One region of the Streptomyces sp. NPDC050704 genome, then DNA from elsewhere that is predicted to be linked to it. Evidence: riboswitches for the same ligand, from Rfam matches in the RefSeq annotation. Region 1 holds a riboswitch; each other region holds the start of a gene.
The links. A riboswitch is a leader RNA that binds a small molecule or an ion and turns the genes downstream of it on or off. The one in region 1 is predicted to bind thiamine pyrophosphate.
Positions count from the first base shown of each region.

Region 2: it holds a riboswitch for thiamine pyrophosphate, as region 1 does, so the genes downstream of both, thiO (glycine oxidase ThiO) here and AB0I18_RS16890 (thiamine ABC transporter substrate-binding protein) in region 1, are expected to answer to the same signal.
Region 3: it holds a riboswitch for thiamine pyrophosphate, as region 1 does, so the genes downstream of both, thiC (phosphomethylpyrimidine synthase ThiC) here and AB0I18_RS16890 (thiamine ABC transporter substrate-binding protein) in region 1, are expected to answer to the same signal.

Region 1 covers NZ_JBFAHW010000024.1:94,289-97,530, forward strand. The annotation lists gene AB0I18_RS16885 (iron ABC transporter permease) at 1-265, opposite strand, end outside; gene AB0I18_RS16890 (thiamine ABC transporter substrate-binding protein) at 382-1,473, opposite strand; TPP riboswitch at 1,553-1,684, opposite strand; gene rlmN (23S rRNA (adenine(2503)-C(2))-methyltransferase RlmN) at 1,716-2,822, opposite strand; gene AB0I18_RS16900 (phosphatidate cytidylyltransferase) at 2,936-3,242, opposite strand, start outside.
Region 2 covers NZ_JBFAHW010000057.1:54,848-58,089, forward strand. The annotation lists gene AB0I18_RS29850 (FAD-dependent oxidoreductase) at 1-1,074, opposite strand, end outside; gene AB0I18_RS29855 (hypothetical protein) at 1,161-1,505, opposite strand; TPP riboswitch at 1,558-1,671, shown strand; gene thiO (glycine oxidase ThiO) at 1,669-2,886, shown strand; gene thiS (sulfur carrier protein ThiS) at 2,883-3,104, shown strand; gene AB0I18_RS29870 (thiazole synthase) at 3,108-3,242, shown strand, end outside.
Region 3 covers NZ_JBFAHW010000010.1:134,743-137,984, reverse strand. The annotation lists gene AB0I18_RS08085 (YibE/F family protein) at 1-1,065, opposite strand, end outside; TPP riboswitch at 1,137-1,293, shown strand; gene thiC (phosphomethylpyrimidine synthase ThiC) at 1,286-3,115, shown strand.

The DNA.
Region 1 (3,242 bases):
TCACGACCGCGCGCAGGACTTGCTTGCCCCTGAAATCGAAGCGCGCGAAGACATACGCGCCGGGGAGCGCGATCAGCAGCGTGAGCGCGGTCGAGGCGAGCGCCTGCCAGGTCGTGAACCACAGGACGTGCCGGATGTCGGACTGGGTGAGTACGTCGCCGATCCGCCCGAACTGCCAGACCCCGTCGATCTTCAGCCCGCGGGCCACGATCGCCGCGACCGGGTAGGCGAAGAAGACCGCGAAGAACGCGACGGGCACGGCCATGAGACCGAGCCGAGCCGCGCTGTTCGTACGCGCGCGCGGCTTCGCCTCGGGCGACTTCGCTCCGGACAGCTCCGCTCCGGACGGCTCCGCTCCGCGCGGTTCTGCTTCGGGCGGCTCTACTTCAGTACGAGCGAGGTCCACGACTTGACCCACTGGTCCCGGTTGTCGGCGATCTTGGCGGGGTCCAGGGTCTCGGGATCCTCGGCCTGCGGTCCGAACTTCGTGAACTCGGCGGGCACCTGAGCGGCCTCGCGCACCGGGTACACGAACATGTTGAGCGGCATGTCGTCCTGGAACTTCTTGCTGATCAGGAAGTCGACGAGCGCCTTGCCGCCCTTCTCGTTCCTGGCGTTGCTCAGCAGCCCCGCGTACTCGACCTGCCGGAAGCAGGTGCCGGCCGCGACGCCGGTCGGTGCGGTCTTCGGCTTCGGGTCGGCGTAGATGACCTCGGCGGGCGGCGAGGAGGCGTACGAGACGACGAGCGGCCGGTCCGCCTTGGCCTTCTTGCCGCCGGCGGAGCCCGAGAACTCCTCGTTGTAGGCCTGCTCCCACCCGTCGACGACCTTCACGCCGTTGGCCTTGAGCTTCTTCCAGTAGTCCTGCCAGCCGTCATCGCCGTACTTGGCGGCGGTACCGAGCAGGAAGCCGAGTCCGGGCGAGGAGGTGGACGCGTTCTCGGTGACGAGCAGGTTCTTGTACGCGGGCTTGATCAGGTCGTCGAAGGACGTCGGCGGGGCCAGCTTGCGCTTGCTGAAGTAGGCCTTGTCGTAGTTGACGCAGATGTCTCCGGAGTCGATGGGCGTGACCCGGTGCTTGTCCTGGTCGGCCCGGTACTCCGGCAGGATCAGGTCGGAGCCCTTGGCCTCGTACGACTGGAACAGCCCGTTGTCGAGTGCCCGTGACAGCAGGGTGTTGTCGACGCCGAAGAAGACGTCGCCCTGCGGGTTGTCCTTGGTGAGGATCGCCTTGTTGACGGCCTGTCCGGCGTCGCCGTCCTTGAGGACCCTGACCTTGTACCCGGACTCCTTCTCGAACGCCGTCAGCACGTCCTTGGTGTAGGCGAAGGAGTCGTGACTGACGAGGGTCACGGTCTTGGATCCGGAGCCGGAGCCGCCGGTCTGGTCGTCGGAGTCGGACGAACCGCACGCGGCGAGCGTGACAAGGCCCAGCCCGACGGCCACGGCCGTGAACTTCCTGGTGGTGCTCACTGACTTTCCTCCTGGGTTACCAGGAAGAGACGCGGCCCTGCCCGGGAACCTCTGAAAGTTCCCGGGCAGGGCGCAACAGCTCGAGTAATGACCGAACTTCCTACCCAGAATGACCTGGGCAAGGTTCAGAGGGTCTGCGGCCCGCCAGGTCCTTTCATCCGTGACCCGGCTACCGCACTCTCAGCGCTGTGGCGCTCCCCTGTCGGAATATGAAGATGTGCTTACGGGGCCAGCGTACCGCCCTATCGCTCGGTGGCCGCGAGCTGCCCGCACGCCCCGTCGATCTCCTGGCCGCGGGTGTCCCGGACGGTCACCGGCACGCCGTGCGCCGCGATGGCCTCGACGAACGCCTTCTCGTCCTCGGGCCGCGAGGCGGTCCACTTGGAGCCGGGCGTCGGGTTCAGCGGGATCAGGTTCACGTGCACGGGCTTGCCCTTGAGCATCCGGCCGAGCCGGTCACCGCGCCACGCCTGGTCGTTGATGTCCCGGATGAGCGCGTACTCGATGGAGAGCCGACGGCCCGACTTGGCCGCGTACTCCCATCCGGCGTCCAGGACCTCACGCACGTTCCACCGCGTGTTGACCGGGACGAGGGTGTCGCGCAGCTCGTCGTCCGGTGCGTGCAGGGAGATGGCGAGGCGGCACTTGAAGCCCTCGTCGGAGAACCGGTTGATGGCAGGGACAAGCCCCACCGTCGACACGGTTATCCCGCGCTGCGACAGCCCGAGCCCGTCCGGCTCGGGGTCGGTGAGGGCCCGGATGGACTGGACGACCCGCTTGTAGTTGGCGAGGGGCTCGCCCATACCCATGAACACGATGTTGCTCAGCCGCGCCGGGCCACCGGGGACCTCACCGTCCCGGAGTGCCCGCATCCCGTCCACGATCTGGTGCACGATCTCGCCGGTGGACAGGTTCCGGTCGAGACCGGCCTGTCCGGTGGCGCAGAACGGGCAGTTCATCCCGCACCCGGCCTGCGAACTGATGCACATGGTGACCCGGTCCGGGTACCGCATCAGCACGGACTCGACGAGCGTGCCGTCGAAGAGCCGCCACAGGGTCTTGCGGGTGGTGCCCTCGTCGGTGGACAGGTGCCGCACGACCGTCATCAGCTCGGGCAGCAGCGCCTCCTGGAGCTTGGCGCGCGACCCCGCGGGGATGTCGGTCCACTGCTCCGGATCGTGCGCGTACCGCGCGAAGTAGTGCTGCGAGAGCTGCTTGGCGCGAAACGGCTTCTCACCGATCGCGGCAACCGCCTCTTTACGCTCGGCGGGCGTGAGATCGGCAAGGTGCCGCGGCGGCTTCTTGGCTCCGCGCGGGGCGACGAAAGTGAGTTCTCCGGGCTTAGGCATAGCCATACAAGTGTCGCAGACATACGAAGAGGGACCCGCCACCCTGTGGACAACGGGCCCCTCACGTACGTTTATGCAGGTCAACCGGTCAGCCGGTCGATGGGTCAGCCGGGTCAGCCGGACCCCACGAAGATCACCATCAACAACCACACCACCGGAGCCGTCGGCAGAAGCGAGTCGAGGCGGTCCATGATCCCGCCGTGCCCCGGCAGCAGCGTGCCCATGTCCTTGATGCCGAGGTCGCGCTTGATCATGGACTCGCCGAGGTCGCCGAGCGTGGCGGTGACCGCGACCGCGAAGCCGACGAGCAGGCCCTGCCACCAAGTGCCGTCGTCGATGAGGAACTCCATGCACAGTGCGCCCCCCACCATCGCGAAGGCGACCGCGCCGAGCAGGCCCTCGCGGGTCTTGCCGGGGCTG
Region 2 (3,242 bases), on a different contig from region 1:
CGACCAGGACGGGCCGGTCGGGTCGCCGCGCCAGACGGCGGTGTCGGCGGACGCGTGGTGGCCCGCGTACTGGACGAAGCGGCCGAACTGCTCGGACCAGAAGTACGGCACGGGGTCGTACGCGGCGGCCGTCTCGCCGACGATGTTCGCGGCGACCGTGCGAGGGCCCTGGAGTGCGTTGTCCCAGTGGTGGACCAGCAGGCGCTCGCCGTACCGGCCCGACGGGAAGGAGGCGCAGTCGCCGACCGCGTACACGTCCGGCACTGAGGTGCGCAGATGGTCGTCCGCGACGACCTCGCGATGGGCGCCGAGCTCGATCCCGGAACCGGCCAGCCAGGCCGTGGCGGGCCGCGCCCCGATGCCGACGACGACCGCACCCGCGGGTACCCGCGAACCGTCGTCCAGAACCACGGCGCCGGGCTCGACGCGCTCCACGCGCGCGTGGGTGCGCAACAACGCCCCGCTGTCCGCGTACCAGGCCGCCATGGGGGCGGCCACCTCGGCGGGCAGGGCGCCCACCAGCGGCCGGTCGGCGGCCTCGACGACGGTCACCGCACAGCCCGCCTCGCGCGCCGCCGTGGCGAACTCGGCGCCGATCCAGCCCGCGCCCACCACCACGATGTCGTGCTGCCGGGCGAGTACGGGCCGCAGTCGCTCGGCGTCGTCCAGCGTGCGCAGCAGATGGACTCCGGGGACGCCCTCGGCGCCCGGCAGATGGATCGGTTCCGCGCCGGTGGCGACGACCAGGACGTCGTACGGGACGGGCCCGGCGGCCGTGTCGAGCTCGTGCCGGCGAGGGCGCAGGCCGGTCACTTCGAGGCCCAGGCGAAGCTCGACGCCCAGCGCCTCGAAGTCGACGTCGAAGGCGGAGCCCTCCGCCTTGCCGAGGAGTACGGCCTTGGACAGCGGCGGCCGGTCGTAGGGCTGGTGGGGCTCCGCGCCGATCAGCGTCACGGTGCCGGTGAAGCCCCGTTCCCGCAGGGCCACCGCGGTCTGCACCCCGGCCATGCCCGCGCCGACGATCACGACGTTCCGTCCCGTCGTCGGGCTCCGTCCCTGCGTCTGCTCGCTCACACGATCACCATAGACACTGACGGATTGTCAGTCAGGGGGCACGATCAGTGACCTGTTCCACAGCGGCTTCCCCGGCGCCGGCGGGTTCAGTTCCCGGTGACCTCTTCGACCACACTTGTCCCGCTGCCCGGCTGCGACTCCCACTCCCAGGTCTCCTCCAGGCGCACCCGCCCGTCGGCCAGCTCGACGACCCGGGACTCGCAGTGCCCCGAGGAGGTGGTGCCGTCCCGCTTGAGCTGTACGTACCGGAAGTCGAGGCGGTCGCCCGCGCGGGTGCCCACGAGATGGCCGCGTACGACGTCGCCGCCCGCGTACTCGGCCCAGATCTCGCCGTCCTTCTCGTGGTACGCGAACCGGGTGCGCGTGCCCACCTGACCTGGGGCTTGGTCGGCGACGGGAGCGAGGAAGAGACCGTCGAGCGAGCGGGCCATGCCGTGAGGCTCCCTTACTGAGGCGTGCGACGAAGGGCTAGGGTGGCCAACGTAGAGCACTCGCGGGAGCCCGGACGAACCGGGCTGAGAGGGAGGCTGGGACGGCCTCCGACCGTACGAACCTGATCCGGGTCATGCCGGCGAAGGGAGGGGCTGGACGCCCATGTCGCGTACAACATCGGCCACATCCGCATCAGCCGCATCCGCATCAGCTGCATCCGCGTCCGTCACATCCGACGTACTGGTCGTCGGGGGCGGCATCATCGGCCTGGTCACGGCCTGGCGGGCGGCGCAGCGCGGCTTCACGACCGCGCTCATGGATCCCGAACCGGGCGGCGGCGCCGCGCAGGTGGCGGCCGGGATGCTGGCCGCCGTCACCGAGCTGCACTACGGCGAGCAGACCCTGCTCGGCCTCAACCTGGCCTCCGCCCGCCGCTATCCGGACTTCGCCGAGGAGCTGACCGAGGCGACCGGCCAGGACCTCGGCTACCGCCGGTGCGGCACGCTCGCCGTCGCGCTCGACGCCGACGACCGGGCCCATCTGCGCGAACTGCACGTCCTGCAGAGTCAGTCGGGCCTGGACTCCGAGTGGCTGAGCGGCCGCGAGTGCCGGCGCCTGGAGCCGATGCTCGCGCCGGGTGTGCGCGGCGGCCTGCGGGTCGACGGCGACCACCAGGTCGATCCGCGGCGGCTGGCCGGGGCCCTGGTCACGGCCTGCGAGCGGGCCGGAGTGGTCTTCCACCGGACGTGGGCCGAGCGGCTGACCGTCGTACGGGACCGGGCCGCCGGAGTCCGTACCGCCGACGGGACCGAACTGTCGGCCGGCCAGGTCGTCCTCGCCGCGGGCAGCCTCAGCGGGCGCCTCGCCGGGGTCCCCGACCACGTGCTGCCGCCGGTGCGTCCCGTGAAGGGCCAGGTGCTGCGGCTGACCGTGCCGAAACGGTACGCGCCCTTCCTGAGCCGGACCGTGCGCGCCGTCGTCCGGGGCAGCCAGGTCTACCTCGTGCCGCGCGAGAGCGGCGAGCTGGTGGTCGGCGCGACCAGCGAGGAGCTGGGCTGGGACACGACGGTGACCGCGGGCGGCGTGTACGAGCTGCTGCGGGACGCCCACGAGCTCGTACCCGGCATCACCGAGCTGCCGCTCACCGAGACGCGGGCCGGGCTGCGGCCGGCCTCCCCCGACAACGCGCCACTGCTCGGCCCGACCGAACTCCCCGGGCTCCTCCTGGCCACCGGCCACTACCGCAACGGCGTGCTGCTCACGCCGATCACCGGCGACGCCCTGGCGCACGCCCTGACCACCGGTGAACTCCCGGACGAGGCCCGCCCGTTCACGCCCAAGCGCTTCAGTACCGCCGCACTCACGGAGCAGCCCGCATGACCCGGGCAACCGCACTCACGACCATCTCCGTCAACGGTGAGCCGCGCGAGTTCGCCGCGGGCACCGCCCTGGACACAGTCGTCGCCGCCCTCACCGCGGCCCCCTCAGGAGTGGCCGCCGCGCTCAACGAAACCGTCGTCCCGCGCGCGCGGTGGGCGAAAACCCTCCTCTCCGAGGGAGACCGCGTCGAAGTCCTCACCGCCGTCCAAGGAGGCTGACCCATGGCCGACGACCCCTTCGTCCTCGGCGGTACGTCCTTCACGTCCCGCCTCATCATGGGCACCGGCGGCGCGCCGAGCCTCGACGTCCTGGAGCGCTCGCTCGTCGCGTCCGGCACGGAGCTGACGACGGTCGCG
Region 3 (3,242 bases), on a different contig from region 1:
GTCGTCGAGCACACCGAGCGAACCGATGATGACGCCCGCGAGCAGCAGACCACTCATGTCGATGGACGGATACAGACCGTGGATCAGACCGGTGTTGTCGTCCGTGTTGCCGGTCAGCGCGGCCCAGCCGATGAACACCGAGCCGAGCAGCCCGATCAGCAGCAACGAGAGCAGTGTGCCCACTACCGCAACGGACGTGCGGGCCGAGAGCCCATGGCACATGTAGAGAGCGATCAGCATGATGGCGCTGGCCCCGACCACCGCCACGACCAGCGGGTTCGAACCCTGCAGGATCGCGGGCAGGATGAAGAACGTCAGGATGAGGAAGCTGACGGCCAGCGCGATCAGCGCCATGAGGCCACGCAACCGGCCCACCACGACCACGGCGACGGCGAAGATACCTGCCAGCAGCGCCATCGGCAGCCTGCGGTTCACATCGGTGACCGAGTACTGGAGCTCCTCGGGGGCGTCGGGCGCGTACGCCACGATCACCTCCTGGCCCTGCTTCAGCTGCCGCGAGGAGTCCGGCTGGACGATCTCCGTGAAGGTACGGCCCTTGTCCTTGCCGCTGTCGACGCGGATCGTCGCCTTCTTGCAGGTGCCGGTTGCCTGTTGCTGCGCCGACGAGCCCTCGGCGGTGGAGGTGTCACCGGTCGGGGTCTCCCCCGAGGCGTTCACGGACTTGCAGTCCACCTTGTCGAGCTTGGTCACGGTGGCCTGCTGGGTCTGCCGGTCGAAGCCGACCCCCGTGCGTTCGTGCCCCGGTGCACCGCCTGGCCAGAGCACCGCGAGCCCGACGATGACCGCCGCGGCGAAGGGGATCAGTACCGCCGCGATGACCTTTCGCAGGTGCATCGAGACAGGGGCGGCCGGCCCATGACTGTGCGAGTGGCCGTGCCCGCCGCCTGGTCCCTCACCGCTGCCGCCACCGAACCAGTTACCGCCGCCGCCCGGTCCTGGTCCGTCGTTTCCGTGTCCATGTCCGCCCTCGTGCCCATGGCCGTCGGGGCCGCGTCCGTGCGGTGGTTCGGACGGTGGGGGTGGGGGCTGCTGCGTCGTGGTCACCGACCGATCATCGCAAGAACGGCGGGGGCCCACTGTTCACCGCGCCCATTGTGACGCTAGCGTGGAGTCACCTTTGCACACGCGGGAGCTCGGAGCACCGGGCTGAGAGGGCGCTGACCTTCGTCCCAGCGATGTTTCACATGAAACATCGGCGGACGGAAGCCGCTGCGTCGACCGCCGAACCTGTTACCGGGTAATGCCGGCGTAGGGAGTAGGTCTCATGACCAACAAGGACGTACGCACGCCTGCCTCCAGCCAGACAAACGGGGCGTTCGCTCCGGGCGACAGCGGTGGGGAGTCCGCCTCACCCGAGAGCGGCGAGACCGGGAAGTCCATCGGCTGGCACAAGGCGTATGTCGAGGGTTCGCGCCCCGACCTGCGGGTGCCGGTCCGTCAGGTGCACCTCACCAACGGACAGTCGGTCACCCTGTACGACACCTCCGGCCCGTACACCGATCCGACCGTCGACACCGACGTACGCAGGGGTTTGGCACCCCTGCGCGAGAACTGGATCATCGCCCGGGGCGACACCGAGGAGTACGCGGGCCGTCCCCTTCGTCCCGAGGACGACGGGATCAAGCACACCTCGCCGCGCGGCGGACTGCGCAACCTCGACGCGGTCTTCCCCGGGCGTCCGCGCCAGCCGCGGCGCAGCCGCGACGGACAAGCCGTGACGCAACTCACGTACGCGAGGCGGGGTGAGATCACGCCCGAGATGGAGTACGTGGCCATCCGGGAGAACGTTTCGCCCGAAGTCGTACGCGAGGAGATCGCCGCGGGCCGGGCCGTGCTGCCGGCCAACGTCAACCACCCGGAGATCGAGCCGATGATCATCGGCAAGCGGTTCCTGGTGAAGGTCAACGCCAACATCGGCAACTCCGCGGTCACCTCCTCCATCGAGGAGGAGGTCGAGAAGATGACCTGGGCGACCCACTGGGGCGCCGACACGGTCATGGACCTGTCCACCGGCCGCAACATCCACACGACGCGTGAATGGGTCCTGCGCAACTCCCCCGTCCCCATCGGCACGGTCCCGCTCTACCAGGCGCTGGAAAAGGTCGACGGCCGTGCCGAGGAGCTGACCTGGGAGATCTACAAGGACACGGTCATCGAGCAGGCCGAGCAGGGTGTGGACTACATGACGGTCCACGCCGGCGTGCGCCTGTCGTACGTCCCGCTCACCGCGAACCGCAAGACCGGCATCGTCTCGCGTGGCGGCTCGATCATGGCGGCGTGGTGCCTGGCCCACCACAAGGAGTCGTTCCTGTACGAGAACTTCGAGGAGCTCTGCGAGATCCTCGCCGCGTACGACGTCACCTACTCGCTCGGCGACGGCCTGCGGCCCGGCTCGATCGCGGACGCCAACGACCGTGCGCAGTTCGCCGAGTTGGAGACGCTCGGGGAACTCAACAGGATCGCGAAGCGTTTCAACGTACAGACCATGATCGAGGGCCCGGGGCATGTCCCGATGCACAAGATCAAGGAGAACATCGACCTTCAGCAGGAGATCTGTGATGAAGCTCCGTTCTATACGCTCGGCCCGCTGACGACGGACGTCGCGCCGGCGTACGACCACATCACCTCCGGTATCGGTGCCGCGATGATCGCCTGGTGGGGCACGGCCATGCTCTGCTACGTCACGCCCAAGGAGCACTTGGGCCTGCCCAACCGTGACGACGTCAAGACCGGCGTCATCACCTACAAGATCGCGGCCCATGCAGCGGACCTCGCCAAGGGACACCCGGGCGCACAGGAGTGGGACGACGCACTGTCGGACGCCCGCTTCGAGTTCCGCTGGGAGGACCAGTTCAACCTGGCCCTCGACCCGGTCACGGCCCGAGAGTTCCACGACGAGACACTCCCGGCCGAGCCGGCCAAGACGGCGCACTTCTGCTCCATGTGCGGGCCGAAGTTCTGTTCGATGAAGATCTCACACGACATCCGCCGCGAGCACGGTGATTCGCAGGCGGAGATCGAGGAGGGAATGGCGCAGAAGTCGAAGGAGTTCGCGGCCGCGGGAAATCGGGTGTACCTGCCACTGGCGGACTGAGCCAGGGCCGACCGAGGCAGCGGTGATGCCCCGAGCCCGAGCCCGGGCCCTGGGCCACGAGGGCTGGGGCATCACCTCGGATGAGACTTGGAGGAAGGGAGGCCTCGGCTCGCCGGGCTCGGCACAC